One region of the Staphylococcus sp. M0911 genome, then DNA from elsewhere that is predicted to be linked to it. Evidence: riboswitches for the same ligand, from Rfam matches in the RefSeq annotation. Region 1 holds a riboswitch; each other region holds the start of a gene.
What was found. A riboswitch is a leader RNA that binds a small molecule or an ion and turns the genes downstream of it on or off. The one in region 1 is predicted to bind S-adenosylmethionine.

Region 1 (8,327 bases):
AAATTAGAGTTATTCTTTTCAAAAAACGATTTTCATCTATTGTTTTTAGTTATTTCAAATGATAACGAAATATGCATCTTTCTCAATAGACACTTTTTAGACAAATAGTTGTTTTATTTAACCCAAACCAATGAATTATGTTATTATACACTTTAACCTTTTAGGGTTAAGAAAGGAGACATTAATGAAAAACTTTAAATGGATTAATGTATTAAAAGGTTTTGGTATGGGTACGAGTGATTTAGTACCTGGTGTTAGTGGTGGTACTATAGCACTTTTACTTGGCATTTATGATGGTTTTATTAGTTCCATCAGTGGCTTATTTTCTAGAAGATTTTGGCCTAGTTTGAAATTTTTATTACCTATTATAATAGGAATGCTTTTAGCAATCGGTATATTAAGTAATCTATTTAACTATTTACTTAGTACACATGAAATTCCAACGATGTTCTTTTTTACTGGTTTAATCATCGGTATTATTCCTTACCTTCTTAAAGTGTCACGTTTTAAATCTACTTTCAAAGCAAAGCATTACATTGTAGTTTTGGTTGGCATCGCAATATTAGTGATTATGACTTTACTTAATGGTGGAGACAAGCACACAGGAGAAACATTATCTTTATCTACTAGTCTTATTATTAAATATTATATTGCAGGTATATGCGCTTCTAGTGCAATGCTCTTACCAGGAATCTCTGGTTCATTTATGTTACTTATATTTGGTGCTTATGGTACTGTAATGTTTGCTATATCTGAATTAGTAAAATTTAATTTCAACGCTTTACCCATACTTTTAATTGTAGGTTTAGGTATCCTAACTGGATTCTTAGTTTCAAGTAAATTAATCCAATACTTGTTACATCATCATACAACCATGACATTTGCATTAATTATAGGCTTCGTTATTGGATCTATATTTGCCGTCTATCCAGGTTTACCTCATTCCGCTTTGACATGGATCATTTCAATTGTCACTTTAATTATTGGCTTTATCGTTAGCTATGTCTTAGGACAAATAACTGCTAAAAATGAAGAACAAATATAAAAAGAAAGGCTCTCAAACACTTTGGTGTATGAGAGCCTTTTGATTATTTATTAATTATTCTTTGTTACCTTTTACTTTGTCGATAACGTTATTTACTGCTTCTTTAACTTTACCAGAAGCTTTATCTTCTTTACCTTCTTTTTCAAGGTTTTCATTATCAGTTACGTTACCTACAGTTTCTTTTACATTACCTTTTGCTTGTTCGAATTTATCTTCAGCCATGATGAATTCCTCCTAGAATTTATTTTGTAAGTTATTATGATTAATTTATACCACTATTCGTACTATATAAACATTTATTATCAAAAAATTTATATTAATTGAGTGTTTATTATGAAAATAATGCCTTTTTCATTATGTTATGCTTGCAAGAAAGGAGTGGTTTAATGTTAGTATTGATCATTCATTTATTAGCAACTTTATTAATATTAATATCTTTAATTTTAATTATTAAAAATCAATTCACTAAGCCTAATCATAATGCCATGTTACCTTCTGTACTTCTACTCATTGCTTCATTAATATTGTTATTTTATAACATATTAAAATGAGCTATTGGATAACTATGGATTGAATCAACATTTAAATATACAAAAATCCTCAAGCATTTTCGTCTTGAGGATTTTACTGTTTCAATCATTATTCTGCTGGCACAACGGCACCATCATATTTTTTATTAATGTAGTCTTTAATTTCTTTTGAACGTAAAACTTTCATTAATTCTTTAATTTTCTTATCATCTTTATGTCCATCTTTAACTGCGATTAAGTTAGCATATGGATTATCTTTAGCTTTTTCATATGCGATTGAATCTTTTTTAGGATTTAATTTTTGATCAATAGCATAGTTTGAGTTAATAATCACTGCATCTGCATCTTGTTTTTGATAGATTTTAGGCAAGAATTCTGCTGATTGTTTGTTATTAAATTTGATATCTTTTTTATTTTCAGTGATGTCACTGAATTTTGCATCTTCAATTTTAACACCTTTTTTAATTTTAATTAATCCTTCATCCACGAAGAATTTAAGGAAACGACCTTGTTCTGCAGGGTTGTTAGATACGTATACTGTTGCGCCTTTAGGTAAATCTTTTAAACTTTTGTATTTTTTAGAGTAAACTGCCATTGGTTCTAATTCTACGTCACCAGCTGACTCAATTTTGTATCCTTTTTCTTTACTTTCAGTTTTTAAGTAAGGTGTGTGTTGGAAGAAGTTGGCATCTAATTCACCTTTATCTAATAATTTGTTAGGCGTTGTATAGTCATTGATTGTTTGAATATCTAATTTATAACCTTTTTTCTCTAATAATGGTTTGGCTTTTTCTAGAATTTCTGCGTGTGGTGCAGGTGAAGCTCCGACTTTAATCGTCTTGTCATCATCCTTACCTCCACATGCTGCTAATGCTACGGTTAAAGATAGTAATAATAAAATACCTAAAATTTTCTTCATTGATTTATCCCCTTTTCTTTAGCGTTTATCAATTTTATTTGTAACCCAATCACCAATAAATTGGATGATGAATACAATAATTAAGATGAAAACTGTTGAAACTAAAATAACGTCATTTTGATTTCGAGTGAAACCAGTTAAGTATGCTAAGTTACCTAAACCACCCGCACCAATAACGCCGGCAATTGCTGTAGATCCTACTAATGCAATTGCTGTTACTGTCAAGCCTGATACTAACGCCGGCATTGCTTCAGGTAGTAATACTTTTCTTACTACAGTCCAAGTATTAGCACCCATAGACCATGCTGCTTCAATTACCCCTTTATCTATTTCTTTGAAAGCAATTTCTACTAATCTAGCATAGAATGGCGCTGCACCTATGATTAAGGCAGGCAATGCACCTGTTGGACCACTTATTGTACCTAATACAACACTTGTAAATGGTATTAATAAAAGGATTAAAATGATGAACGGTATCGCTCTAAATAAGTTCACTATAAATGAAACAATTGAATAAAAAATTCTTGCAACTTTCGAATGACTCTTAGCTGATAAAAATAATAAAACACCTAAAATCAATCCAAATATAAAAGCAAATATTGTTGATACAACAGTCATATAAAGTGTTTCAACAATGGCTTGCCAAACTTCTGGCCATTGGACGTTTGGCATTGTAATCATTTCTTGGAGTATTTCTCCAACTGACTTACCCATGTCTTAACACCTCCACATTCACATGTTTCTCATGAAGATTATTTTTGAAATCTTCAAAATTTTCAGAACTTATAAAAGGTATATGGACGACTAAAAATCCTAACGTACCATTTCTTGTATTCTTAATGTCAGCTTCCAAAATGTTGACTTCAATCTGATGTGTTTTCGTAATGTACGATATAATCGGTTGAGTTGTATTTTCACCGTTAAAGTTTAATCGAACTATGTATGCATTGTTATCTAATGGTTCTAATGCATCTAATGACTCTTCAAAATCCTCATTTAAATCATCTTTTACAAATCGTCGTGTTACCTCGTGTTGTGGATTTTCAAATACCTGGCTTACTTGACCTTGTTCTATCACTCGTCCGTTTTCCATAACTGCAACTTCATCACATATTCGGCGAATGACTTGCATTTCATGCGTGATTAACACGATTGTTAAATTTTGTTGCTCACGTATTTTTAATAATAAGTCTAAAATTTCATCTGTAGTTTGAGGATCAAGTGCACTCGTTGCTTCATCACAAAGCAATACTGTCGGATCATTGGCTAATGCTCTAGCAATACCCACTCTTTGTTTTTGTCCACCAGACAACTCAGATGGATATGCATTTTCTCGACCTTTCAACCCTACAAGTTCTATTAATTCATTGGCCTTACGTTTAGCTTCTCCTCTAGATAAGCCTGCAATTTCTAGTGGGAATGTAATATTTTTAAGAACTGTTCTCGACCATAGTAAATTAAAATGTTGGAAAATCATACTTACTTTTTGGCGTTTCTTACGTAAATCTGACTTCGATAATTGACTTATATTATCTCCATCAATAATAACTTCTCCAGAAGTGGGTGCTTCTAAATTATTAAACATTCTAATTAAAGTACTCTTACCTGCTCCAGAAAAACCAATCACCCCAAAAATGGAACCGGATTGAATGTTTAAATCAACGTGATCTACAGCGAGTACGTCTTTATTTTTCGTATGATATCGTTTCACGATTTGTTTTAACTCAATCACGTTAATGCCTCCTTGTTTATAACTAATACAAATTAAAAAATGCTTCCTCAAAACTTTAGACTGTTTGAGAAAGCATTTTAAAATATCTTTCTCTCATCTTCTAAAGTTTACCTTTATGTGAATTGGCACCATTTCTATATAAGACGGTTGCCGGGCTTCGTAGGGCACATCCCTCCACCTCTCTCGATAAGAGTGTTTGCATGATTTAATTTTATTTAATCCTACCATCACGGTAGAGATTCGTCAATAATTATTTTAAATTTTCTAACAAATAAGGAACAGACCTAAATGCATACAACCTTTTCACTTCTTTATCCTTATTCATTAACATTAATACTGGTACTGACATAATTTGATGTGTTTCACTAAATTTCGGATGAAAGTTCATATCGATTTTCTTAACGGGGAGTTTCAAGATTTCATTTGCTATATCCAACATTCTTTCAGACACTTTACACGTTCCACATGTTGGCGTATACCCGAAAATAAGATGTTTTTCTTCTCCAAAATTTTCTGTCACATCGTCTATTTCTATAGATTTACTCATTCACTAAAACTAACCTTTCAGTTTTTAAATTAGGTATAAGGGATTTCTCTTTCTTGCAATTAAATCCATGTTTGGTAAGTACATGTGCTAAATAATTTTTAGGACAGTTTGCCACTTCGCAAAATGTTTTATCTACAAAAATATGTTCAGACTCACTTAAATATCGTTTGAACCATTTTCTAATTCGATCCCCTTCGTCATCTGAATCAGCTAAGACGAAAACTTGTTTACCATAAAGTGATTCTATCATATCATCGATCTTATCTATACTCATAGTACCATGCGTACAGATAATACTTACCGGTTCTGCGATGACTTGCTGCACTCGTTTTTTATCAGATTTACCTTCAACAATGATTACTTTGTTCACAATAGTCATAAGTATTCACCCTTTAAAAATCGAAAATTAACTATCACTATTCATTTCCACGAGGATTCTGCTTATAAAACATATACTGCAAAAACTTAAAATGAATTAACCATTTTATTACACTGTTAATATCATTTTTACAAATGTCATAAATGTTTTTTAATCTAAGTTCATCAAATTGTATGTACTCTTGCTTATATATTCCTTGCATTCGGGTCGCCTTTGCTTTCGCAATGGCATAAGTGTTTCCAAAATCTAAAGATTTAAAAAACACTAAAAAAACTCCTTGATACGAGATCGAGGAGTTTACTAATATTATTCGCCAATCATTTCTGAATATTGATCTGCTGATAATAATTCGTCAATTTGGCTTTCGTCGCTAATTTCTACTTTAACCATCCATGCTTTTTCATATGGTGATTCGTTTACAAATTCAGGACTATCTTCTAATTCTTCATTAACTTCAACTACTTTACCAGTAATTGGTGCATATAATTCAGATACAGTTTTTACAGATTCAACACTACCGAAAGTGTCGCCTTCGTTTAATTCATCATCAGTTTCAGGTAATTCAACGAATACGATATCACCTAACTCATTTTGAGCATATTCAGTAATACCAATTGTCGCTACATTTCCTTCAACTTTAACCCATTCGTGTTCTTTAGAGTATTTAAATTCGTTTGGTACTGCCACGATAAATCCCCTCCTAATTTTAAGTACATTTTAATGATGCCATACCCGCAATTATCAATCAACTATTATCTAAAAATTTTAAACCTTAAAATATTCGGGTTTAAAAATGTAAATTGCTATTTTTATAACTTTATTAAAATGAAAGTTCACTTTTTATAATTTGAAACAATCTACTTTTATAACCAAGTATTTTTATATTCTTCTTCTTTAAAGCCTAATGTAATCTTATCACCTAATATAGCTAACGGACGTTTCACTAACATGCCATCTGAAGCAAGTAATTCAAAACGTTCTTCGTCTGATAAGTCATTTAATTTATTTTTTAAATCTAATTCACGATATTTGGCACCGTGCGTATTAAATAATTTTTTAGTATCTACACCAGTTTTATCTACTATTTCTTTAAATTCATTTTTCGTAGGTGTATGTTGAACGATATCAATAGGTTCATAACTTACACCGTATTCATCTAAAAATTTAGCTGCTTTTTTGCAAGTTGTACAATTAGCATATTGGTAAAATTTAATCATCGATTTGCCTCCTTTATCTCTTAAATCCAATATATCATGTTATTTTAGAAAACGCTCTACTTTTTAAGCTTATTTTTTTATTTAAGTATTTCCATCCGTTATAATAAATTTACTAAACTTTTTCAAAGGAGCTTTTATAAATGGAAAGTATTAAAACAACTGAACAATTTAACAACACTGTCCAAAACGATCAACCTGTCATCGTCAAATTCGAAGCAGGCTGGTGCCCTGATTGTAAAGCAATGGATATGTGGATAGACCCTATCGTTGAAAAATATAAAGATTATGAATGGTATACTGTTAATCGTGATGAATTAGAAGATGTAACTGCTGAAAATGATGTTATGGGTATTCCAAGTATTTTAGTATTTAAAAATGGTGAAAAGTTAGCTCATTTACACTCAGCAAAAGCTAAATCACCTGAACAAGTAGAATCATTCTTAGACGAAACATTCAATAAATAATATACAAAAATGGTCGAGACACTAATTAAGTATCATAAGTAACCACTTTATGGTTTATGACTTAGTTATGGTCTCGACCTTATTTGATTATAACTCTATATAATCACTTTAATACTCTGAGATTAAATCTCTATTCTTACGTTTAGCTTTTGTCATTGGTTCTTCTAAATCGGTAAGATATAAGAATCCTGCTAAAATTTCATCATCTTCAATATTTAATGCTTTACGTATTTTAGGTTCAAAAATATATGCAGGCGATTTCCAACATGTACCGATACCCGCTTCATAAAGTAATAACATTAAATTTTGGGCAAATGCACCGAATGCAAAGTAATTTTCTCTATTTTGACGTTGTCTTGGATCAGCTTTCATAATCAACAACAACATACCGCCTAATTTCGTCACTTTATCATAATGATCTGCTCGCTTTTCAGGACTATTTGGGAAAGCAAAGCGTGTAATATCTTCACTCATATTTCCTAATCTATCTTTAGCAACATGTACAACTCGCCAAGGTTCTCTCATACCATGGTTAGGAGCATCGGTAGCTTTTTCTATAGCTTCATATAAAGCATTATCATCGATAGTCATATCGTGTTTAAACTTCTTGACGCTTCTTCTATTTGATATTGCATCTTGTAGTTCCAATCATATCGCTCCTTCTTCGTTCATTGATAATCTTTATCAATTATAAATTATATTTAGGCTTTGTTCAAATTGTCTACTTACTTATTATAGAAATCTATTTGTTTTTTCAATTCTTCTATGTGAATTTGTCCTGGAGCTTGCGGTTCATTTAAGCAACCATAGGATACAGTACCACCAAATACGCCCTGTGCCGTGCGACTAACTATGCCAATATCAGACATTGCTATGCCAATAATATGTTGATTTAAAGCATCAGCAGAGTCTTTGACCGCTTCTAATAGATGTAATACATCTTTTTCGTCATTTGGCATGACAGCCACTTTTAAATAGTCTGCTTCAAATTGATGCATTTTATAATAAGTGAATTTTAATTCTTCTAATGACGGTGTTTCATTAAAATTATGATGTGATAGTACCACTTGAATGCCTTTTTGATGTGCCTTATTTATGAATGATAAATAAGTATTTTTATCTTTTTTGTCATCCCATTCAATGTCTAACATCTCATATCCTGATTCATTAATAAGCTTTTGAATCACATTTTGATATTCCATTTCATTCACATGACCCTTACCTCCTTGGGAATTAGATCTATATGTGATTAATACTTTAAATTCAAATGGCAATTCCTTTAACTCATTAATAACTTGTTTAACTCCTGTAACATCAGTCCATTGATCTATCCTTAATTCAATAATATCAATACTATCTTGATAGAACTCTAAATCTTTAAACAAATCATTTATCGTTGCATCTTCAGGCGCAATCGTTACGGCTATATCTACCTTGCTCATATCAATCCCTCATTTCATTCAATACATCATTTATTGTTTATTATTTTAAACC
Region 2 (8,327 bases), 550 kb from region 1:
GCCACAAGGTGCTTCAGATGAAGAAAATATCGAAGTTAAAAAGTGGGGTACACCACGTGAATTTGATTTCGAAGCGAAAGCACACTGGGATATCGTAGAAGATCTTAAAATGGCTGACTTCGATCGTGCCGCTAAAATTTCTGGTGCACGTTTCGTTTATCTAACAAGAGACGGTGCACAATTAGAACGTGCATTAATGAACTACATGATTACGAAACATACAACACAACATGGTTACACTGAAATGATGGTACCTCAATTAGTTAACGCTGATACAATGTATGGTACTGGTCAATTACCTAAATTCGAAGAAGATTTATTTAAAGTGGAAAAAGAAGGATTATATACAATTCCAACTGCTGAAGTACCTTTAACAAACTTCTATCGTGATGAAATCATCCAACCAGGTGTCTTACCTGAAAAATTCACTGGACAATCTGCATGTTTCCGTAGTGAAGCGGGTTCAGCTGGTAGAGATACAAGAGGTTTAATTCGTTTACACCAATTCGACAAAGTTGAAATGGTACGCTTTGAAAAACCTGAAGATTCTTGGGATGCTTTAGAAGAAATGACTACAAACGCTGAAGCGATCTTAGAAGAATTAGGATTACCATATCGTCGTGTTATCTTATGTACTGGAGACATTGGTTTCAGTGCTAGTAAAACATACGACTTAGAAGTATGGTTACCAAGCTATAACGACTACAAAGAAATCAGTTCATGTTCAAACTGTACTGACTTCCAAGCACGACGTGCCAATATCCGTTTCAAACGTGATAATGCAGCTAAACCTGAATTAGCGCATACGTTAAACGGTAGTGGTTTAGCTGTAGGTCGTACATTCGCAGCAATCGTTGAGAACTACCAAAATGAAGATGGTACAGTAACAATCCCTGAAGCCTTAGTACCATTCATGGGTGGTAAAACTCATATTCAAAAGCCAACTAAATAATTTAGATTGTTAGCGAATAAATAAGCTATACAATGCGCGGTAATGAAGAGCCATCATTGCCGCGTATTTTTTATGCGAATAATCAAAAGTAAGAGGGTAGGGGAGGGTCATTAAGTAAAATTTAGATGCAAAAATAGAGGAGGGTCTAATTGTTTACGGAAAATTCTGTCATATTATAAACGCTGTATTTACGACGTTTTTAAAATGAGGGTTGTCTTACGTCACACATACCGACGTCTAAAGTGATTGCCGTTTTCATCATTGTATATTAGACTTGAGTTTATTATTTAAACGTAAATGCATTTGGTACTAGAAAGGGGAGGCAAGATGACCCATCTCACATTTAGACAAGGTGTTAAAGAATGTATTCCAACATTATTAGGATATGCAGGTGTTGGTATTTCATTCGGTATTGTTGCTGCATCTCAAAAGTTTAGTTTATTAGAAATTATATTACTTTGTTTAATTATTTATGCTGGTGCGGCGCAATTTATTATATGTGCGTTAGTCATAGCTGGAACACCGATAACAGCGATAGTGTTGACAACGTTTATTGTTAATTCACGTATGTTTTTATTAAGTATGACGTTAGCACCTAATTTTAAGTCTTATAGTTTATGGAATCGAATTGGACTTGGTTCTTTAGTGACCGATGAAACGTTTGGTGTAGCCATCACACCTTATGTAAAAGGAGAACCTATTAATGATCGTTGGTTGCACGGTTTAAACATTACAGCATATTTGTTTTGGACCTTTTCTTGTGTAGTTGGTGCTATATTCGGCAAATATATTTCGAATCCAGAGATGTTAGGATTAGATTTTGCGATTACGGCTATGTTTGTATTTTTAGGTATTGCTCAATTTGAATCTGTTAAAAAGTCTAAGATCAACATCTATCTCGTGCTTATTCTATGTGTCATTGTGATGATGTTAACGTTAAGCTTTGTTATGCCTTCATATGTAGCGATTATTATATCTGCGGTTGTCGCTTCTACATTAGGGGTGGTGATGGACAGATGATGACAGATCAACATATGTTAATCATTATTATTCTATGTGGTATTGTTACGATTTTAGTCAGAGTGATTCCATTTATGATGATTTCACGAGTGAATTTACCTGACGTTTTGATTCGATGGTTATCCTTTATTCCAATTACACTTTTTACAGCACTCGTCTTGGACGGTTTGATTCAACAACATGAGGGTAGTGTAGGCTATACACTCAATGTGCCATTCATTATTGCATTAATACCAACTATATTATTAGCCATCTATACGAGAAGTCTAACCTGGACGATTTTAGGTGGTATTGCATTTATCGCTCTGTTGAGATTCTTTCTATAGAAATCAAGGTCTATATATTGAATTTCGCAAATGAGTTAGTTAAAATTTAAGTAGTTAGAAAATTTAGATAATTAATGTATTTATTCAAAACTTAATCATAAAATCTTATTCAGAGAAGTTGAGGGACTTGGCCCATAGACGCTTCAGCAACCGGCTACAAAGAATACGAGTACGGTGCTAAAACCAACGAGCACTCGAATGATAAGTACTGAACCGCTTCTTACTTTTCATAGAGTAAGAAGCTTTTTTATTTAAAGGAGGATGGATTCATATATGTCGAATTATACAGTTGATACATTAGAATTAGGCCATTTTACGACAGAGTCAGGAGAAACGATACAAAATTTAAAATTAACATATGAACATGTAGGTTATCCTGGACAACCATTAGCATTAGTTTGCCATGCACTAACTGGCAATCATCTTACATATGGTACAGATGAACATCCAGGTTGGTGGCGTGAAATTATTGATGGCGGATATATACCTATTAATGATTATCAATTTTTAACATTCAACGTGATAGGGAGTCCATTTGGTTCAAGTTCAAAGCATAATGACCCACATTTTCCAGATCATTTAACATTAAGAGATATCGTACGTGCACTTGAGAAGGGGATAGAAGCACTAGGATTTAATAAAATAGATATTTTAATCGGTGGTAGTCTAGGAGGTATGCAAGCACTAGAATTACTTTATAACCGACGATTCCAAGTGGATAAAGCGGTCATACTTGCTGCTACAGATAAAACCTCATCGTACAGTTGTGCCTTTAATGAGATTGCTAGGCAAGCTATTCATATCGGTGGTAAAGAAGGTTTAAGTATTGCCCGTCAATTAGGATTCTTAACTTATCGTTCTTCTAAAAGTTATGATCAACGCTTCACGCCTGAAGAGGTAGTTAGTTATCAACAACATCAAGGTAATAAGTTCAAAGAATCATTTGATTTATCATGTTATTTAACACTGCTGGACGTCTTAGATAGTCATAATATTGATAGAGGTAGAGATGATGTTGATGAAGTGTTTAAATCATTAGACACAAAGGTATTAACGATGGGATTCATAGATGATTTGTTGTATCCAGATGATCAAGTATTAGCGACAGGGCAACGCTTTAAATATCACAGACACTTCTTTGTACCAGATAACGTGGGTCACGATGGTTTCTTACTTAACTTTGAAGATTGGGCGCCTAATTTATATCACTTTTTAAATGCGAAACATATTCGACGATAATGACTAAAACCATGTTCTAATGTTAATTTTATAAGGTTGAATATCGATGTTAAAAGTATAGTATATAAAGAGAATACAAATCGAGAAATTAAATAGGTGGCTATGAGATGAAACAATTGATAATTATATTAAATGCATTGAATTATATAGTTATAGCATCATTAATAATATTCAACTTCAATAATCTATCTGAAAAGGGATTAGATATATGTAGATATTTCCTTTTTATTAGTTGTGTTTTATTTATATTTTCCTTAATTATGTATTTACTAACTAAGAAAGAATTTGTTTTAAAAAGTAGTTTTATTAATCTAGTTAATTTAATTGTAATATTTCCAATTCTACTATTAATAATGATTTGATTTTCATATTACTATGCTTGCTTTTAAAAGGTTTATCGTAATGAATTTTAATTAAAAATTTGTAAAAACTATAGATTATTTCACTCTAAAGTACTGCTGGAATTGACCGACATAAATACCAGTAGTACTTTATTGTTTATTTTTTTCAAAGAGGTTAAAATGGTAATTATAGTCAAAAAAGTATGGGAGTGGCGTGTGTGTTTTCAAAAATACAACCTAAAGCAACTATGATAGGTACATTAGCATTAGTGATAGTCGCTTTAGTAACACATGTATTACCTATTCTCGGCTTAATTTTATGTTTATTTGCAACAATCCCAGGTGTCGTATTATGGAACAAATCTATTCAGTCATTTGGAATTAGTGCCTTAGTAACAGTTATAATTACAACATTATTAGGTAATACATTCGTCTTAAGTATAATGGTTTTAGTGATTTTAACGAGTTTAATCATTGGACAATTACTTAAGGAAAGAGCAACAAAAGAAAGAATTTTATATGTAACAACGGTATCTCTAAGTTTAATGACATTGATAGGATTCATGTTATTACAAGTATTTGATAAAATCCCAAGAGCAGCCGCATTAGTTAACCCTGTTAAAGAAACCGTTCATAACATGTTATTAACAAGTGGAGCAGATGCTGATTACAGACAGATGCTTGAAGAAAGTATCCGCCAAATGACGGTCCAACTCCCTAGTTATCTCATTATTATCGTTTTTCTTTTCGTTTTAATTAATCTGATCATAACATTTCCAATCCTGCGCAAATTCAAAGTAGCTACGCCAATATTTAAGCCGCTATTCGCTTGGCAAATGAATCGTACGCTATTAACAATCTATATTATTGATTTACTTTGTGTAATGTTTGCGACCCAACCAAGTACGTTCCAGAGTATCGTCTTAAACTTTGAAGTTGTGTTATCATTAGTGATGTACATTCAAGGGATGAGCGTGATACATTTCTTCGGAAAAGCGAAGCGACTACCGAATGTAGTAACTATCATATTAATGGTTATAGGGACATTATTAACGCCAATGACTCACATTGTAGGGTTATTAGGTGTCATCGATTTATGTATCAATTTAAAACAACTAATGAACAATAATAATAAAAAGTGATGAGAGGTGGAAGAATGAACCGTCAATCCACTAAAAAAGCTTTGCTCATACCATTTATCATAATGGTACTGACTGCTATAGCATTAGTCATCGTTTGGTTTATATTTAACCAAATCGTGGCAGGCATAGCTGCAGGAATATTACTAGTAATGATTATTGCTAGTGGATTCTTGCTAAGACAAGCTTTTATGAAAATGGACAGTTATGTGGATGGTTTAAGTGGTCATATTACAACAAGTAGTAATAAGGCGATTAAACACTTACCGATCGGGATGATTGTGTTAGATGAGAACGACCATATTGAATGGGTTAACCAATTTATGTCTGAACATTTAACAACTAATGTTATTTCAGAATCGGTAAACGAAATATTTCCTAATATCTTAAAGCAATTGGAGAAAGTTCAAGAAGTAGAGATTGAACATGAAAATTATCATTATAGAGTACGTTATTCAAGCAATGAACATTGCTTATACTTCTTCGATATTACAGATGAAGTGCAAACGAACCAATTATATGAAGATTCAAAACCCATTATTGCAACATTATTCTTAGATAACTACGATGAAATTACGCAAAACATGAATGACACACAACGTTCTGAAATTAACTCAATGGTTACACGTGTGATTAGTCGTTGGGCATCAGAATATAATATTTATTTCAAACGTTATAATTCAGACCAATTCGTAGCCTATTTAAATCAAAAGATCTTAGCGGAAATCGAAGACTCAAATTTCAACATTTTAAGTCAATTACGTGAGAAAAGTGTTGGTTACCGAGCACAATTGACATTAAGTATTGGTGTCGGTGAAGGTACTGAAAATCTTATCGACTTAGGTGAATTATCACAATCAGGTCTAGACTTAGCACTAGGTCGTGGTGGTGACCAAGTCGCTATTAAAAACATGAACGGCAACGTACGTTTCTACGGTGGTAAGACTGACCCTATGGAAAAACGTACACGTGTAAGAGCACGTGTTATCTCACACGCATTAAAAGATATCTTAACCGAAGGCGATAAAGTCATCGTAATGGGACATAAACGACCTGACTTAGATGCCATTGGTGCAGCCATCGGTGTGTCTAGATTCGCTTTAATGAATAATCTAGAAGCATATGTTGTGTTGAATGAATCTGATATCGATCCAACATTACGTCGTGTCATGGATGAAATTGATAAGAAACCAGAACTTAAAGAACGATTTATTACATCTGACGATGCATGGGATATGATGACATCTAAAACAACGGTTGTTGTCGTTGATACGCATAAACCAGAAATGGTTCTAGATGAAAATGTCTTAAACAAAGCAAATCGTAAAGTGGTAATTGACCATCATAGACGTGGTGAAAGCTTTATCTCAAATCCACTACTGGTTTATATGGAACCTTATGCAAGTTCAACAGCCGAACTTGTCACAGAGTTGCTAGAATATCAACCAACTGAACAGCGTTTAACACGTCTTGAATCTACTGTTATGTATGCAGGTATTATTGTTGATACAAGAAACTTCACATTACGTACGGGTTCAAGAACGTTCGATGCCGCAAGTTATTTACGAGCGCATGGTGCCGATACTATTCTTACACAACACTTCTTAAAAGATGATGTGGATACGTACATTAATCGTTCTGAATTAATTAGAACAGTCGAAGTACAAGATAACGGTGTTGCCATTGCACATGGCTCAGACGATAAAATTTATCATCCTGTTACAGTTGCACAAGCAGCCGATGAGTTGTTAAGTTTAGAAGGTATAGAAGCTTCATATGTCGTTGCCAAACGTGAAGACAACCTAGTCGGTATCTCAGCCCGTTCATTAGGTTCAGTTAATGTACAATTAACAATGGAAGCCCTAGGTGGCGGGGGTCACTTGACGAATGCAGCGACACAATTAAAAGGTGTCTCAGTGGAAGACGCCATCGTACAATTACAACAAGCAATAACAGAACAAATGAGTAGGAGTGAAGACGCATGAAAGTAATTTTCACACAAGATGTTAAAGGTAAAGGTAAAAAAGGCGAAGTTAAAGACGTACCAGTAGGTTATGCAAATAACTTCTTATTAAAAAATAATTACGCCGTTGAAGCTACACCTGGTAACTTAAAACAATTAGAACAACAAAATAAACGTGCTGAAGCAGACAGACAACAAGAAATTGATGATGCAAAAGCATTAAAAGAAAAATTAGCTAACATCGAAGTTGAAGTATCTGCTAAAACAGGTGAAGGCGGTAAATTATTTGGTTCAGTAAGTACGAAACAAATTGCCCAAGCCCTTAAAGATCAACATGACATTAAATTAGATAAACGTAAAATGGATTTACCACAAGGTATCCACACATTAGGTTATACAAACGTACCTGTTAAATTAGATAAAGAAGTTGAAGGTACTATTCGTGTGCATACAGTAGAACAATAAAGATGGATTGAAAATAGAGGTGTAATCAATAATGGATAGTATGTACGAGCAAAATCAAATGCCACATAGCAATGAAGCCGAACAATCTGTCTTAGGTGCCATTATTATTGATCCGGAATTAATTAATACAACTCAGGAAGTGTTACTTCCTGAGTCATTTTATAGAGGCGCCCATCAACATATTTTCCGTGCGATGATGCACTTAAATGAAGATAATAAAGAAATTGATGTAGTGACGTTAATGGATCAATTAACGACTGAAGGAAGTTTGAGTGAAGCGGGTGGCCCGCAATACCTTGCAGAATTATCTACTAATGTTCCTACAACAAGAAATGTTCAATATTATACTGATATCGTATTTAAGCATGCGCTTAAACGTAAGTTAATACAGACTGCTGATAGTATCGCCAATGACGGATACAATGATGAGTTAGAATTAGATACGATCTTGAGTGATGCAGAACGACGTATTTTAGAGCTATCATCAACACGTGAGAGCGATGGTTTTAAAGATATTCGAGATGTATTAGGACAAGTGTATGAAACTGCTGAGGAACTCGATCAAAATAGTGGTCAAACACCGGGTATTCCAACAGGTTATAGAGATTTAGACCAAATGACAGCAGGTTTTAACCGAAATGACTTAATCATTTTAGCTGCACGACCATCTGTTGGTAAGACTGCCTTCGCACTTAATATTGCCCAAAAGGTAGCGACACATGAGGATTTATATACAGTAGGTATCTTCTCTCTTGAGATGGGTGCAGACCAATTAGCAACACGTATGATATGTAGTTCAGGTAACGTTGACTCAAACCGATTAAGAACCGGTACAATGACCGAAGAGGATTGGAACCGATTCACGATTGCAGTTGGTAAACT
Region 3 (8,327 bases), 880 kb from region 1:
ATAGTTATATCATTTGGGGTGGTGTTTCTGATATACATTTAATGTATGAAGAGCGTGTGGATTTAAGAGGGATGCTGAGAAGAATGGTAGGACATCCTAAAAAAGATCATGAAGCATATGAAGTTAGAGAAGCGATACAATATATTACACCGCAAAGTCCACCGATTTTAATTGTACATGGTGGTAAAGATAAACAGGTAGGTATTCATCAAGCTTATTATCTAGAACGACAATTGAAAGATATTGGTGCACCTTATGATACATGTTATCAAATGGAAGAAGGACATGTACCTCGACCATTTGCTTTGCAAGAAACTTTAACGTATATACATAAATGGATGACTCAAATAGAAACAAACAAAAAATAGCGCAGCAGATTTAAGTCTGCCGCGCTTTACTTTTATTTATTGAAAGCACCTTTGTCAGAAATATGTTCCACTTCAGGGCCGAATTTTTTGAAGTTATCTTCGAATCGTTGGATAAGATCATTTGCTTGTGCTTTATATTTTTCAGCGTCGCTCCAAGCATTAATAGGATTTAAAATAGTTTTTGGTACATCTTCGATTTCAACTGGAATATTTAAACCAAATGTTGAGTCTTTTGTAAACTCTGCATCTTTTAATTTACCTGAGATTGCTTGGTTAACCATTTGACGCGTATAGTGTAAACTAATTCTTCTACCAACACCATATTTTCCGCCAGTCCATCCAGTGTTAACTAAATACACATCAACATCATGTTTATCAATTAATTCACCTAATAGGTCTGCATAAACAGTTGGATGTAGTGGTAAGAATGGTGCGCCGAAACAAGTAGAGAATGATGGTTCTGGTTCAGTTACACCACGTTCAGTACCTGCTAATTTAGACGTGAATCCACTTAAGAAATGATACATTGCTTGATCTTTAGTTAATTTTGAAATTGGAGGAATCACACCAAATGCATCTGCAGTTAAAAAGATAATCGTATTAGGATGTGCTGCTTTTGAAGGTAATACAATATTATCAATATGATGAATAGGGTATGCCGCTCTTGTATTTTCAGTGAATTTATTATCATCGAAATCAACAGTACCATCTTCTTTAACGACTGTGTTTTCTAGGATAGTGCCGTATTCAATAGCATCATAAATTTGTGGTTCTTTTTCTTTTGAAAGATTGATCGCTTTTGCGTAGCAACCACCTTCAATGTTGAACACACCATTTTTATTCCAACCATGTTCATCGTCACCGATTAATTTTCTTTCAGGATCAGCTGATAACGTTGTTTTACCTGTACCTGATAACCCAAAGAATAATGCGACATCGCCTTTTTCTCCTACGTTAGCAGAGCAATGCATACTCATAATATCTTGCATAGGTAATAAGTAGTTCATTACTGAGAAGATACCTTTTTTCATTTCACCAGCGTATTCTGTGCCACCGATTAAAATAACCTTATGCTTAAATGATACAATGACAAACGTTTCAGTTTTCGTACCATCAACTTCAGGATCAGCTTTAAAATGTGGTGCTGATACAATCGTAAAGTTAGGTTTGATTGATTTTGCTTCTTCTTTAGATTCAGGACGAATGAACATATTATGTGCAAATAAATTATGCCATGCTAATTCGTTAATGACAGTTAATTTTAAACGTGAATCTTTATCACTACCTGCGTAGCCGTTAAACACATATAGTTCATCTTTTTTACCTAAGTAATCTAATACTTTATTATAAAGTTTTAAGAATGTTTCTTCATCGATAGGTTGATTGACGTCTCCCCAATCTACATTATCTCTATATGAAGGTTCAGTAACGATAAACTTATCTTTTGGTGAGCGACCAGTATATTTACCAGTGCTTGCGTTAATAGCGCCTAATTCAGTAAGTTCACCTTCATTATTATCTAAGATCTTATTGTAAAGTTGAGTTGTTGATAGTTGAAACTTCGTTGATGGTTTTTCTAATAATTGTTTAATTTTTGACGTTTCAGAGTATGTATCAATCGACATACTTAATCCCTCCAGATAGTTATAATGTAAGCCTTTACATTTCAATAGTATAACATATCAATTTAATTAATCCACCGTAAATTATTACTAAAATAACTTAAATCATAAATTGACATTAATTCTCTTATTAGGTAGTATTAATTTTAACGGATTCTCTTATCCTGAGTGGTGGAGGGACATGGACCCAATGAAACCCAGCAACCTCTTTTTACATATAAAAAGAAAGGTGCCAAACCGTTTGCAGACACATAATGTCTGAACGATAAGAGCGAATGGACGTATAAGAGCCTTCACTCTATCTAGGTAGTAGTAGAAGGCTCTTTTATTTAGCTCATATAAAAGAGAATTATCGTAATATATTTTAAAAGGAGCAAAACATGACTAACAATAAACGATTATTTACTTCAGAATCAGTAACTGAAGGACATCCAGATAAAATTGCTGATCAGGTATCTGATGCAATCTTAGACGAAATTCTTAAAGACGACCCTAATGCACGTGTCGCTTGTGAGACAACAGTGACAACCGGAATGGCATTAATTTCAGGTGAAATTTCAACAACGACATATGTTGACATTCCAAAAGTAGTAAGAGAGACAATTAAAGATATTGGTTATACACGTGCCAAATATGGTTATGATTCACAAACAATGGCGGTTTTAACTGCAATTGATGAACAATCACCAGATATCGCTCAAGGTGTTGATACAGCATTAGAATACCGTGATGATATTTCTGAAGAAGAAATTGAAGCAACTGGTGCAGGTGACCAAGGATTAATGTTTGGCTATGCTACAAACGAAACAGATACTTATATGCCGTTACCTATTTTCTTATCTCATCAATTAGCGAAACGTCTATCAGATGTACGTAAAGATGACATTATAGATTATTTACGTCCAGATGGTAAGGTTCAAGTCACTGTAGAATATGATGAAAATGATAAACCTAAACGCATTGATACTATTGTTGTATCAACACAACACGCTGAAGATAAATCGTTAGAAGAAATTCAAAACGATATTAAAAAACATGTCATTTATCCAACTGTTCCAGAATCATTAATGGATGATAAGACGAAATTCTATATTAATCCTACAGGACGTTTTGTAATCGGTGGACCACAAGGGGATGCTGGATTAACAGGACGTAAGATTATTGTAGATACGTACGGAGGTTATGCACGCCATGGTGGTGGTTGCTTCAGTGGTAAGGATCCAACTAAAGTAGACCGTTCTGCCGCTTATGCTGCAAGATATGTAGCGAAGAATATTGTTGCTGCAGAATTAGCTGAACAATGTGAAGTACAACTTGCTTATGCTATTGGTGTAGCTGAACCAGTATCTATAGCTATTGATACGTTCGGGACAGGTAAAGTGTCTGAGTCTGAATTAGTAGAAGCAGTTAGAGCAAACTTTGATTTAAGACCAGCTGGTATCATTAAAATGTTAGATTTAAAACAACCTATTTATAAACAAACTGCTGCATACGGTCATTTTGGACGTACTGACGTATTATTACCATGGGAAAAATTGGATAAAGTCAACGTTTTAAAAGATACGATTAACAAGGCTTAAACAAAATAGCATGTGAGATGTTTGAAATATAATAAGATAAATTGCGACAAGATGTCGAAAATGTCTTGATTATGTTTTATAATTAATTGTATTGATCATATAAAAGGAGCGTTGATGTGATGAGTTTATCTTCACCTATTGGTATAGGGTTAATTGTTGCAGTAGTTATTGCAATTATCTTTTTTGTACTATTTTTAATTGCATTAAATAGTAAGAAAAAGATTAAGCAACAAACAGAAGAAGAATACCAACAAAAAGAACAAAGTATAAAGGCATCTCATGAAGAAGCTTTGGAAAAAGAACGTATTGAGAATAAAAAGACAGTTACGAAACAAAAAGAAGATTATGAAGCTACAGTAAATAGTAAAGAAAGAGAAATTGATGCATTAAAGCTATTTTCTAAAAACCATAGTGAATATGTAACTGATATGCGATTAATTGGTATTCGTGAGCGTTTAGTCAATGAAAAACGTATTCGTCCTGAAGATATGCATATCATGGCTAATATTTTCTTACCGACAAATGAATTAAATAAGATTGAAAGAATTAGTCATCTCGTTCTTACACGTACTGGATTATATATTATTGATTCTCAATTATTAAAAGGTCATGTATATAATGGTATTAGTGGCGCTCAATTTTCTGAGCTACCAACAATGGAACAAGTATTTAATACGTTGGAATTAGATAAAGGAACGCCTCAAACATTAGTACTTGATCAAAATAGTGACGAAAAATCATTATCATTTATAAACTATTCAGATGAGATTCAACAAATACAGAATGTAGCTGGTGACTTACAAAGTAAATTAAATACTAAGTATACACCAACATCTATTCTTTACTTTAACCCTAAAAATGAAGGAGATGTTACTATTTCTAATTATGCTCAAAATAGTAATGTCAAAGTATTAGTTGGACCTGAACAACTAGATGAATTCTTTAACAAATTTGTATTCCATGGACGTATTCAATATAATGTCGATGATTTACAACAAATCATGGAACAAATCGAATCATTTAATTAAATATCAACGAAGCTAGTAGGGATTTTATCTCTACTAGCTTTTTTAGTTTTGAGCACAGATATTGAAATTTATATGACTTATGTTTAATCTGAGTTTTATCTACTTTCATAGGGTATAGAATATTGAAATTGTATTTAAGGAGTGGGAATGTATGGATAATATTAAATTTTATAATGGTCATACGATGCCGAAAGTTGGTCTAGGTACATTTAGAGTTGAAAATAATGATGATTGTACAAAAGCTGTTAAATACGCAATTGAAAATGGATATAGAAGTATCGATACAGCAAAGGTATATGGTAATGAAGAAAAGGTAGGACAAGGTATTAAAGAAGGGCTTGAATCTGCAGGCTTAAAACGTGAGGATTTATTTATTACCTCAAAATTATGGTTAGAAGATTATGGTAGAGAAAATGTTGAACAAGCCTACGAAAATAGTTTGAAAAGGTTAGATTTAGATTATCTAGATTTGTATTTAATGCATTGGCCGGGTACGAATGAAGCCCTAATGATAGATACATGGCAAGGTATGGAAGATTTATATAAACAAGAGCGTGTTAAAAATATTGGAGTGAGTAACTTTAATGTAGATCATTTTGAAGCGTTACTAGCTCAAGTATCTATTAAGCCTGTAATTAACCAAGTTGAGTTCCATCCATACTTAACTCAAAAAGAGTTGAGACAATATTTAGATGTTCAAAATATTGTGATGGAATCTTGGTCACCATTAATGAACGCGCAAATATTAGATGATGAAGTAGTTAATCAAGTAGCACAAGAAGTTGGGCAAACGCCAGCACAAGTGATTATTAGATGGAACTATCAACATCAAGTAGTCACAATTCCTAAATCAGTAACACCTCACCGTATTGACGAAAATCTAAATATATTAGATTTTGAATTAAATGATGACCAAATGAAAAAATTAGATGACCTAAATCAAAATAAAAGAATTGGGCCAGACCCTTCAGAATTTAATGGGAAATAATATGACAAAACCACGTCCTCAATCGAACAGGGGACGTGGTTTTAATGAATATCATTAGTTATTGAAATAAATGATATGCAAAATAGCAACTTGCAAAGGCACCAACAAATTGCAAGAGCGTATAAATAATAAAAGGTATAGGCTTAAATTGAGGAGATACCATGCCTACAAGTTCATTAGATAAGGTTGAAAATGTTGTTAACCCGCCTAAAATACCTGTGATGAAGAATGGATTCATCCATTTGATGTGAAGTGATAAGCCTGATATGGCACCAATTAACATACATCCAACAATATTAACTATCAAAGTACCAACAGGTAATCTGGTATTAAAGTGATTGAAGTAATTTGATATCAACGCACGACTCATCGCACCAATACCGCCGCCCAGCATAACTAATACCATTGTCATTATCATATCTGCTCACCTAATTTCTTGCCTAATAAACATAAAAGGATACATAGGATGTAACTAATCAAAGCATAAAAGATTAATAACGCCCATTGTTGCTGATTAAACATTTGAACGAGTTCGAATTGAAATGTAGAAAAAGTAGTCAATGCTCCCATGAATCCAGTAGTGACAGCTTTTTTTAATAAAGGATTATTGTTAAATAACTTAATAGTTAAAGCCGACAAAAATCCCATAAAAAAGCCACCTATTAAATTGGCACTTAATGTGCCTATAGGTATGTCATGTCCATGATTAAAGAAAGAAAACAGATATCTCATTAATGCACCAAAGGCGCCACCAATAAAAATAAATAAATATTGCATTTTTTTAATCCCTTCAATTTGGTCAGTCACAAAATATATAATTCTATATCTAGAATGATTGGATTTCATATATAAAACTAAATCAACCAATTCTCATGGAAAAGGTTGATTTGTATACGTCCACATTACATAAATACTTTAAAAAAGGAAACCATATGTATGTAATGAAGATAAAATATGAATGATAATCACAATGAAAATAAGAATAGGCAATAACTTACTACCAATTCTTATCCAATCTTGTTTTTCACGCGCGTGTTTGATAGATTTATCTGCAAATATCACAGAAGCAATCAAAATAATGACGTTGATCACACTACATGCGATGACCAATTTAACGAATGAACCTAAAACACTATTCAGAAATGGGTTGTTTGTATTAAAGAAAAAGCTTATCGCTAATAGTAGTAATGTAATATAAAAGTAAATTTTAGATTTTGACATGCGCATCCTCCTAGATGGTTATCATTACAATATACTACCATTTTTTAGGATATGAGAATAGTATAAATTAATATAAAAAATATGGTGAAATATGAAATCCTATGATATAGGCAAATAATTCGCTTACATTTCAAAAGCATGTTATAAATTATTTATAAATCATTAATGATGTTAAGTTAAATAATCAAGCTTACATACTTAAATAATGTGACCATTGATGTTTAAGCAATGTTATCGGTTAAGGAGGAATTCGTAATGAGACAATTAAATGTAGAGGTATTTGCTGATGGTGCAGATATCGAAGAAATGAAAGCTGCATACAAAAATAAACAAGTAGACGGATTTACGACTAATCCAAGTTTAATGGCAAAAGCTGGTGTAACAGATTATAAAGCATTTGCTGAAGAAGCAGTGAGAGAAATTCCTGATGCTTCAATTTCATTTGAAGTATTCGCAGATGATTTAGAAACAATGGAAAAAGAAGCTGAAATCTTAAAACAATATGGTGACAATGTATTTGTTAAAATTCCTATTGTTACAACGGATGGTACTTCTACCATTCCATTAATTAAAGCTTTATCAGCTAAACAAGTAAGACTAAATGTTACTGCTGTTTATACGATTGAACAAGTTAAAGAAATTACTGAAGCTGTAACAGAAGGTGTACCAACATATGTATCTGTATTCGCTGGTCGTATCGCCGACACTGGTGTAGATCCATTACCATTAATGAAAGAAGCCGTCGAAATTACACATAGTAAAAAAGGCGTTAAATTATTATGGGCTAGTTGCCGTGAATTATTTAATGTAATTCAAGCTGATGAAATTGGTGCAGATATCATTACATGTCCTGCGGATGTTGTTAAGAAGGTCAATAATAATTTAGGTAGAGATGTAGAAGAACTATCTATTGATACTGTTAAAGGTTTTGCTAAAGATATTCAAAGTTCAGGATTATCTATTTTATAAGCAATCATTAAAGTGATATCGAAGCTGAAGTATAAGATATTGAAGTAGCCAATCGCCCGTACATGTTTTCAAATTTTATTTTAAGATAACAATGTACGATGGATTGGCTTTTCTTATTAATAAATTTAATTTTGAATTGATTGATGGTTCAAAGTCATCTATGATATATAAATAACCAATTAGAGTAGAGGTGCAATTCTAGCTATGGATAAAAATACATTTAGTGCTAGAGTAAAAAAGCAATTATGGTTCTTAAATAAAACAGAAAAAGATCAACTTAATCAAGAATTGAACCAATTGAATGAACATGACGCGGATGTTTTAAATAAACCTGTCAAATTTTCAAATCAATTTTTAAGAACACATGTCTTTCAACAAAAAATGATTAGTTCATTCAGTCTTGTATTATTATTGATGGGAATCGTTTTTACATATGTGATATTACTAGGTGGCTTTCTATTTGGATTAATCACAAGTCTCACAGCTGTTAATTATTTTATTAACCCACAAGTAACTCTATCAACAATGACAGTGACTTTAATTATCGTAGG
Region 4 (8,327 bases), 1.2 Mb from region 1:
TGTTGGTCTGCTAAACCACCCATAATAGTTGGATTTTTGAATAATGTTGCAAACCCCAGTACAATCCCAAAGAAAGCAAACATCAAGACAGGTACAATCATTGCACTACCAAAACGTTTGATTGCATTCATTATAATAACCTCCATATCCCAATTTCTTTCTGTTCCACATTGAAAATGAGTTTAAATCATTCCTTTCAATGTCATATCTTATTTCTAATATATAGTAAACGCTTACATAACCACAACGTCATTGACGCATTTTGAAAGTATTTTGTATAATCAGATTATGTTTTCTTATGATGAAAATTTTTTCAACACTAATAAATGAGGTGTCGTCATGTTTCTAGATGAACGTGTGAATGCGAACTTTAATCAACTTAATGACAATGATTTACAAATTGCGAATTTCGTTAATACCCATGTTGATTTATGTAAAAATTTAAAAATTCAAGACTTGGCACAACATACACATGCTTCAAACGCTACAATACATCGCTTTACACGAAAATTAGGATTTGATGGTTATAGCGACTTCAAATCATTTTTAAAATTTGAAAGTGAAAAGAAAAATCAATTACCTTCTGACTCTATCGAATCATTTAGACAGGAAATTGAAAATACATTTAATTATTTAGATCGTATAGATTATGAGCTACTAACTAATAAAATGAATGATGCCGGAACGATATATTTATATGGAACGGGTAGAGCTCAAATCAATGTGGCTGAAGAAGCACAAAGAATATTATTAACAATGCATAAAAACATCATTATTCTTTATGATGAACACGAATTAAAAATGGTCTTAAACAAAACCGTACCGCAAGACCTTTTCTTTATCATTTCGCTATCTGGTGAAACTTATCAATTAAAAGAAGTAACACAGCTATTGCAATTGAGACAAAAATATTTTATCTCAGTCACAACGATGAAAGATAATACGTTAGCCCAACAAGCAAATTATAATGTGTATGTATCTAGTAATACATTCTATTTAAATGATGGCACTGATTATTCAAGTTTTATTAGTTATCATATTTTCTTTGAAACACTGCTCAGAAAATATAATGAACGGAAAGAAAAAGGTGAACTCAAATAATCATTTTGTCTATAAAGATAAAAAGCCAGTAAATGAACTTTCTTAAATTCATTTACTGGCTTATATATTACTATTGATTAATTCAAATTAATTATTTTTCTGTTCTTCAATTTCTTCTAATACTGCATTCATTTTGTCAAACATAAGTTCAAATCCATGCGCAGTTGAATCATGGTATTCTTTCTTTTTCTGTTTGTATTCAAGATTGGTTAATCTTCTTTCACGTTCCATATATGATTGATAATAGAAGAACATTTGGGTGCCACCTGATTCACGTTCGAAGAATTCTACTTCTATAATATCCTCCTCGTTACTTAAGCCTGGCATACCTATTGTCATTTTAATAAATTCATCCATGACTAATTCTTCGTATGTACCTTCGATAATATTTTGTTTACCATTTCTACTATCAACGATACGATACTTACCACCTTCTTGGACATCAGCTTCAAATGATTTATTCGTACGTTTCGACGTCATAAACCATTGTTTGAGAATATCTTCTTTCGTCCAAGCTTCATAAATTGTTTCTGGTGAATATTTTAATAAACGTTCAATATCAATTTCTACATATTCATTTTCCACATTATACTTTGCCACTTTCAGTCACCTACTTTCACTCTTAATACTATTTTAACGTATTTGTTCAAACTTCCAAACATTTATACATTAAAAAAGATTGCGCTTCTACACATTTAGTCTAGTTTACCATTAAAACACTGACTTGAAACATTTTCTCTGTATTGTTCTATTTATCAATTAAAAAACCGAGACTAAATCGTCTCAGTTTATAATCGTTTTATGCTTTGTTTTTTAATTTTGGATAACCAATTAAAATAGCAATCAATCCGCATACACCAAGCATGATAGGATAAATACTATAAGGAACGAGTAAGAATGGTGAGATGCCCGCTACTCCTGCAGCTGAAATCACTTGAGGACTATATGGTAATAAGCCTTGGAAACACCCACCAAATATATCTAAAATACTAGCTGATTTACGTGGATCAACATCATATTCATCTGCAATATTTTTAGCTAATGGTCCTGACATAATGATTGAAATAGTATTATTAGCTGTTGCAATATCTGCCACACTTACTAAACTGGCAATGCCTATTTCAGCTCCTCGTTTAGATTTCACGCGACCTCTGACTACATTTAACAACCAATCTATACCGCCATTATGTTGAATAAGTCCTACTAAACCACCAATTAATAAGGCAATCATAGCAATATCTTCCATACCTATAATTCCTTTAGATACAGCACTTAGTAATCCTTTCCAACCAAATGAGCCATCAATAAGGCCAATGACTCCAGATAAAACTGTCCCACCAATAAGGACGATAATCACATTGACACCAACTAGCGCTAGTATCAACACCAATAAATACGGAATGACTTTAACTAATTGGAAATCATAACTTTTAGAATGATCCATGGAAATTCCATTTGTTAGGAAAAATAGTACAACTATGGTTAATATCGCACCTGGCAAAACAATTCTAAAGTTTACTTTAAATTTATCTTTCATCTTCGTATGTTGTGTACGTACAGCCGCTATCGTAGTATCAGAAATCATAGAAAGATTATCTCCAAACATAGCGCCACCAACAACTGTAGCCATAGCTAAAGCTGCAGATACATCTGTAGCTTGTGCAAATCCAAATCCTACCGGTGCAATTGCTGCTACTGTACCTACTGATGTTCCCATTGAAATGGAAACAAACATACAAATGATAAATAAACCGACTATAATTAAGTTTTCAGGAATAAGTGACAACCCTAAATTTACAGTTGAAGTCACGCCACCCATTTTCTCTGTCGTCGTTGAAAAAGCGCCTGCTAAAATAAAGATAAGCATCATTAAAATAATATTTGAATGACCTGCACCTTTAGTAAACACTTCAACTTTAGTAGCAAATTTTTCTTTGCGATTCATCAACAAAGCAACGATTACCGTAATCGTTATCGCAACATTTAAAGGCATTGTCGTGAAATCACCTGATATGATACCTACACCTAAAAATAACAACATAAATAATAATAACGGAAATAACGCCCAAGCATTACCCTTTTTTGTTTCTTTCATTATTAGACCTACTTCCTTAAATAAAAAAATACCTCTTTACTTTATAATAAAGAAAAGAGGTCCATCTACAACGATTATCCCCTTATCTTCAAACCTAGATAGGTTACTGGAATTGGCACATGATTCAATGTTGCCGAAGCTTCACAGGGCCAGTCCCTCCACTTCTCTTGATAAGTGATTCATATTTAACGTTTACGTTACAAGATAATTCCTACGACGTCAATCATAAATTATAACTTCGTCGTAAAATATTTTTCATAAATAATTAATGCAACAGCAACTACGAATAATATTGCAATAGCTATACCAAAGGCGACCCACCATTTTAAATAAAGTGATACCATCATTAAAATAATAGAAATGATTGTCATACTAATTATCAGTATTTTTAATTGTTGTTCACGTTGTTTAGAGATGACTTTATAATCTCGATGGTTTTTCCTTTGCGTATCATCTTCAATTTGTAATTTAGTTTCTATATAAAAAACAAACGTCATAGTTACCAATACAATTAAGAAAGTAATCCATGTATAATTTTGTTGAAATAATATCATCATAAAAAATACAATCCATAAACAACCGATAATAATACCTAATAACCGGTCGATTGTTTTATTAATCCATATGATATGATTTTTAATATTTTTATTAACAAAATACAGATTTTTTAATGCATTGGTTAAAGCAAATAAAAGTAATAAAATGATTAAAAACCATTGATTCGTAGTAAATAATGAAAATACAACTATAGCGATTATACCTATTATGAACGGAGCAATCCTTATAAACGTATCTTTCACCATGTTATTATCTCCTTTAGATATAAGATTTCTATTGCAATTTGTCGTATAAATTACCTATCCCTTAGATATATCTGTATTCTTTAATTAAATTCCATTCTTTAAAAAGGTTAATAATTTTATATTTTTATTTTACATTAAACATATTTTTATTCCAAATTCATAATAAAATTGGATATAGTTATCATATAATTTGTCACAAAAAAATGGTCGATAAAGTATTAACACTTTATCGACCAACTGCTATTCATTAGTTAATTTGAATGCCGCCTGTCACACCGAAGACTTGTCCGGTTGTATAACTTGATTCTTCAGATGCTAAAAGTACATATGTTCCTGATAGTTCAACAGGTTGACCTGCACGGCCAAGTGGTGTATTTTTACCGAATTTCGGAATATTACGTTGTGGTTGTCCACCAGTAATTTGTAAAGGTGACCAAAATGGTCCTGGTGCCACACAATTGACACGAATACCTTTTGCGCCAAGCTCTTCTGATAAACTTTTCGTCAATGAGATAATGGCAGCTTTTGAAGCGGCATAGTCGTGTAAGATAGGGCTTGGATTATATCCTTGAACAGATGACGTTGTAGTAATTGATGCCCCAGGTTGTAAATACTCTAATGCTTTTTGTACTGTCCAAAATATTGGATATACATTGGTTTCAAATGTCTCTTTAAATGATTGAGTATCAAATCCTCGAATATCATCATGGTATTGTTGATGTCCAGCGACTAATGTTACATTATCAAGTCCACCAAGCTGTTGATGTGCTTCTTCGACCATGTCATAGTTAAATTGTTCATCACGTATATCACCAGGTATTAGCACTGCTTTTTGTCCCGCTTCTTCAATCACTTGTTTAACGTCTTGTGCGTCTTTGTCTTCACTTGGAAGATAATTAATCGCAACATCTGCGCCTTCTTTAGCATAAGCAATAGCTGCTGCGCGTCCAATGGCAGAATCGCCACCTGTGACTAACATTTTATATCCTTTTAATCGCCCGTGTCCGACGTATGATGTCTCACCACAATCGGGTTCAGGTGTTAATTGACTTTGCAAGCCTGGAAGTGGCTGCTCTTGTTTTTCATAGTCTGTTGATTTGAATTTATTTCTAGGATCTTGTGCTGACATTTTAAATTCATCTCCTCAATTTGTATATGTTGTCATATACCCAAGGTTATCCAGATGTTAATCATATTATCTTTATACAATGTATAGTGACTATTGATTCAGAAGACGTTTCGCCAGTGTCACAAAATAAGTTGGCACTTTTTCTAAAATACGCTCATCTGGATCATATAAAGGATGATGTAAGTCATACTCACTATTAGATCCTATGAATGCAAATACACCAGGATACGTTTCTGTATAACCTGAAAAGTCTTCACCAATCGTTAATGGTAAATCCATCATTGAGACATGATAACCGATATCTTTTGCTACTTCTATCGCCATATCAGTTAATTCATCATCATTAATTACTGTTCCAGGAAGTCGTGTATATCGGCAATCTACCTGTATATTAAATGTTCGTGCTAAACCATCAGCAATATCATTCATTCGTTGTTCGATATATGCTCTATGTTCTGGTTTAAATGAACGGACAGTCCCTTGTACATAGGCTTGATCGGCAATGACATTCCATGTATTTCCACATGAAATTTCACCAATAGTAACAACTGCATTATCAAAAGCAGATAAATTTCTACTTACAATCGTTTGTAAACTATTAATCAGTTGACCTAAAGCAACGGTTGGGTCATTACCCTGTTCTGGTTTAGCAGCATGTGCCCCTTTTCCTTTAATCTCAAATTCGAAGCGATCTACAGCAGACGTAATAGGCCCTTTCTTTATAGCAAAGTCACCAATGTCCATCGTTGGATAATTATGGAATCCTAATACTGCTTTCACACCATCTAATGCCCTTGTATCTACTACCTTTTTAGCTCCATGACCTAGCTCTTCAGCCGCTTGGAATATGATTCTCACTCGACCATTTAATTCACTCTCTTGGGCTTTCAATTGTGTTGCAACCCCTAATATACTTGCCATATGAATATCATGACCACACGCATGCATGACACCTTGATTGGTTGATGTAAATTCATGTTCAACTTGCTCATTGATAGGTAGTGCGTCTATATCAGTTCTAATCGCAATCATTTGGTCCCCTTGTCCAATTTCTGCAATTAATCCTGTATCTAACGGTAAATCTAAAATTTTTATATCATGTGCTTCTAATATACGTTTAAGTCGTTGCGTAGTTTCATATTCTTCCTCTGATATTTCAGGGAATTGGTGAAATGTACGTCGCCAATTCACGTAATCTGTATAACCAGTCATTGATATCTCCATCCCTTTCAACCTAAAACTATTTTTCTATATATACTAACATAATTGTCAAACTTTTCTAAAAATATATTTTTTCTCCTTTTATTATAAACAAAAAACCGTACCGACAACGTCGGCACGGTCATATCAATGAACACTTTGTCCTAGTCTAATGAAAATTCATTATCCACAATGACTCTACCATCTTTAATCACTTTTTGAGCATGGTTGATACCAAAGTGATAAGGAATATATTCATGGTTCGGCGCATTCCAAATAACAATGTTAGCTTTGTCACCTTCATTGATTGTACCTGCGTCTAAATCAATTGCTTTTGCTGCATTAACTGTTACAGCATTCCAAACTTCATTTGGTGAAAGTTTTAATTTTAATGCGGCTATTGCCATTGCCAATTGTAAGTTATTAGTTACGCTACTACCAGGATTGTAGTCAGTTGCAATAGCGATAGCCCCATCATTATCTAACATGCCTCTTGCATCTGCATAATCGTTTTTATCTAAATAGAATGTCGTTGCTGGTAATAATACGGCTACTGTGTCACTATTTTTTAATTTAGCTTTACCTTCTGCACTTGAAGCAACAAGATGATCAGCAGAAATTGCATTTTCATCAATAGCTAACTCTAGACCACCAAGTGGATCAATTTCATCAGCATGAATTTTAACTTTAAATCCTGCCTCTTTCGCTTTTTGCATATAATGTCTAGATTCTTCAACTGAGAATACACCTGTTTCACAGAAGATATCTGCAAAGTCTGCATATTCTTTAACTTCTGGTAAAAGTTCAATCATCTCATTTAAGAACGCCTCATTAGACTCCGCTTCTTCTGGAACCGCATGTGGTCCTAGGAAGGTGTGTCTCATATCTAAACCGTATTTCTCTGCTAAACGATTAGATACTCTTAATTGTTTCAATTCATTTTCTTTATCTAGACCATAACCACTTTTACTTTCAACACCTAAAACACCATGTTGAATCATTGTTAGTAAATCGTGTTCAGCTTTTTTGAATAAATCTTCTTCACTTATGTCACGTGTGGCTTTAACTGTTGATAAAATACCGCCACCTGATTCTAATATTTCTAAATAAGATTTACCTTGACGTTTCAATGACATTTCATGTTCTCTTGAGCCACCGAAAACTAAGTGCGTGTGTGCATCAATCAATGATGGTGACACAACTTTACCTGTTGCATCAATCACTTGTTCAGCATCATATTTATCAGTATGTGATCCTGAATATACAATTTTGCCATCGTTCACAACGACCGTACCATTTTCAATCACATCTAGTTGATCAAGTTCTGCACCTTTTAAAGGACGATCAGTTGATTTTGGTAAAATAAGCTCTTTAATGTTTTGAATAATTAAATCGTTCATTATTTATCACCTGCTTCATCAATCATTGGAATTTTGATGCCTTTATCTTTTGCCGTTTGAATGGCGATGTCATAACCAGCATCAACGTGTCTTACTACTCCCATACCCGGATCTGTAGTTAATACACGTCCTAATCGACGATCTGCACGTTCTGAACCATCTGCAACAACAACCATACCAGCATGTAATGAATAACCCATACCTACGCCACCGCCATGGTGGAATGAAATCCAAGAGCCACCTGCTGCTGTATTAATTAATGCATTAAGTACAGCCCAGTCACCTACTGCATCACTTCCGTCACGCATACCTTCTGTTTCACGGTTCGGACTTGCTACTGAACCAGAATCTAAATGATCTCGTCCGATAACAATCGGTGCAGAAATTTCACCATCACGCACTAATTTATTAAGTGCTAGACCCATTTTGGCACGTTCTTCATAGCCTAGCCATGCAATTCTTGATGGTAAACCTTGGTAAGAAATTTTTTCTTCTGCAAGATCTAACCAACGAATTAATTTTTCATTATCTGGGAATAACTTTCTCATTTCTTCATCTGCACGTTCAATATCTTTTGGATCACCACTTAACGCTGCAAA

Region 2: it holds a riboswitch for S-adenosylmethionine, as region 1 does, so the genes downstream of both, metX (homoserine O-acetyltransferase MetX) here and ssp1_RS09140 (methionine ABC transporter ATP-binding protein) in region 1, are expected to answer to the same signal.
Region 3: it holds a riboswitch for S-adenosylmethionine, as region 1 does, so the genes downstream of both, metK (methionine adenosyltransferase) here and ssp1_RS09140 (methionine ABC transporter ATP-binding protein) in region 1, are expected to answer to the same signal.
Region 4: it holds a riboswitch for S-adenosylmethionine, as region 1 does, so the genes downstream of both, ssp1_RS02885 (Na+/H+ antiporter NhaC family protein) here and ssp1_RS09140 (methionine ABC transporter ATP-binding protein) in region 1, are expected to answer to the same signal.

Annotation. Positions count from the first base shown of each region.
Region 1 covers NZ_CP022881.1:1,896,971-1,905,297, forward strand. Annotated here, with positions in the region: gene popT (polyprenyl-phosphate transporter PopT) at 185-1,045, shown strand; gene ssp1_RS09125 (CsbD family protein) at 1,100-1,270, opposite strand; gene ssp1_RS11915 (hypothetical protein) at 1,432-1,596, shown strand; gene ssp1_RS09130 (MetQ/NlpA family ABC transporter substrate-binding protein) at 1,685-2,494, opposite strand; gene ssp1_RS09135 (methionine ABC transporter permease) at 2,513-3,208, opposite strand; gene ssp1_RS09140 (methionine ABC transporter ATP-binding protein) at 3,201-4,226, opposite strand; SAM riboswitch class I at 4,317-4,419, opposite strand; gene ssp1_RS09145 (thioredoxin family protein) at 4,477-4,773, opposite strand; gene ssp1_RS09150 (toprim domain-containing protein) at 4,766-5,152, opposite strand; gene gcvH (glycine cleavage system protein GcvH) at 5,459-5,839, opposite strand; gene ssp1_RS09165 (arsenate reductase family protein) at 6,016-6,369, opposite strand; gene ssp1_RS09170 (thioredoxin family protein) at 6,510-6,833, shown strand; gene ssp1_RS09175 (nitroreductase family protein) at 6,942-7,481, opposite strand; gene aroD (type I 3-dehydroquinate dehydratase) at 7,559-8,275, opposite strand.
Region 2 covers NZ_CP022881.1:12,794-21,120, forward strand. Annotated here, with positions in the region: gene serS (serine--tRNA ligase) at 1-952, shown strand, start outside; gene ssp1_RS00050 (AzlC family ABC transporter permease) at 1,280-1,972, shown strand; gene ssp1_RS00055 (AzlD domain-containing protein) at 1,969-2,298, shown strand; SAM riboswitch class I at 2,401-2,506, shown strand; gene metX (homoserine O-acetyltransferase MetX) at 2,572-3,537, shown strand; gene ssp1_RS00070 (YybS family protein) at 4,082-5,020, shown strand; gene ssp1_RS00075 (DHH family phosphoesterase) at 5,035-7,002, shown strand; gene rplI (50S ribosomal protein L9) at 6,999-7,445, shown strand; gene dnaB (replicative DNA helicase) at 7,477-8,327, shown strand, end outside.
Region 3 covers NZ_CP022881.1:1,020,984-1,029,310, forward strand. Annotated here, with positions in the region: gene ssp1_RS05130 (alpha/beta hydrolase family protein) at 1-368, shown strand, start outside; gene pckA (phosphoenolpyruvate carboxykinase (ATP)) at 401-1,993, opposite strand; SAM riboswitch class I at 2,147-2,262, shown strand; gene metK (methionine adenosyltransferase) at 2,371-3,570, shown strand; gene ssp1_RS05145 (NERD domain-containing protein) at 3,690-4,598, shown strand; gene ssp1_RS05150 (aldo/keto reductase) at 4,750-5,586, shown strand; gene ssp1_RS05155 (fluoride efflux transporter FluC) at 5,645-6,001, opposite strand; gene crcB (fluoride efflux transporter CrcB) at 6,001-6,363, opposite strand; gene ssp1_RS05165 (hypothetical protein) at 6,502-6,807, opposite strand; gene ssp1_RS05170 (transaldolase) at 7,063-7,776, shown strand; gene ssp1_RS05175 (hypothetical protein) at 7,981-8,327, shown strand, end outside.
Region 4 covers NZ_CP022881.1:623,992-632,318, reverse strand. Annotated here, with positions in the region: gene ssp1_RS02900 (alpha-glucoside-specific PTS transporter subunit IIBC) at 1-131, opposite strand, end outside; gene ssp1_RS02895 (MurR/RpiR family transcriptional regulator) at 340-1,101, shown strand; gene ssp1_RS02890 (SRPBCC family protein) at 1,189-1,701, opposite strand; gene ssp1_RS02885 (Na+/H+ antiporter NhaC family protein) at 1,901-3,196, opposite strand; SAM riboswitch class I at 3,276-3,373, opposite strand; gene ssp1_RS02880 (hypothetical protein) at 3,427-3,999, opposite strand; gene ssp1_RS02875 (SDR family oxidoreductase) at 4,247-5,128, opposite strand; gene ssp1_RS02870 (amidohydrolase) at 5,219-6,340, opposite strand; gene hutI (imidazolonepropionase) at 6,493-7,728, opposite strand; gene hutU (urocanate hydratase) at 7,728-8,327, opposite strand, start outside.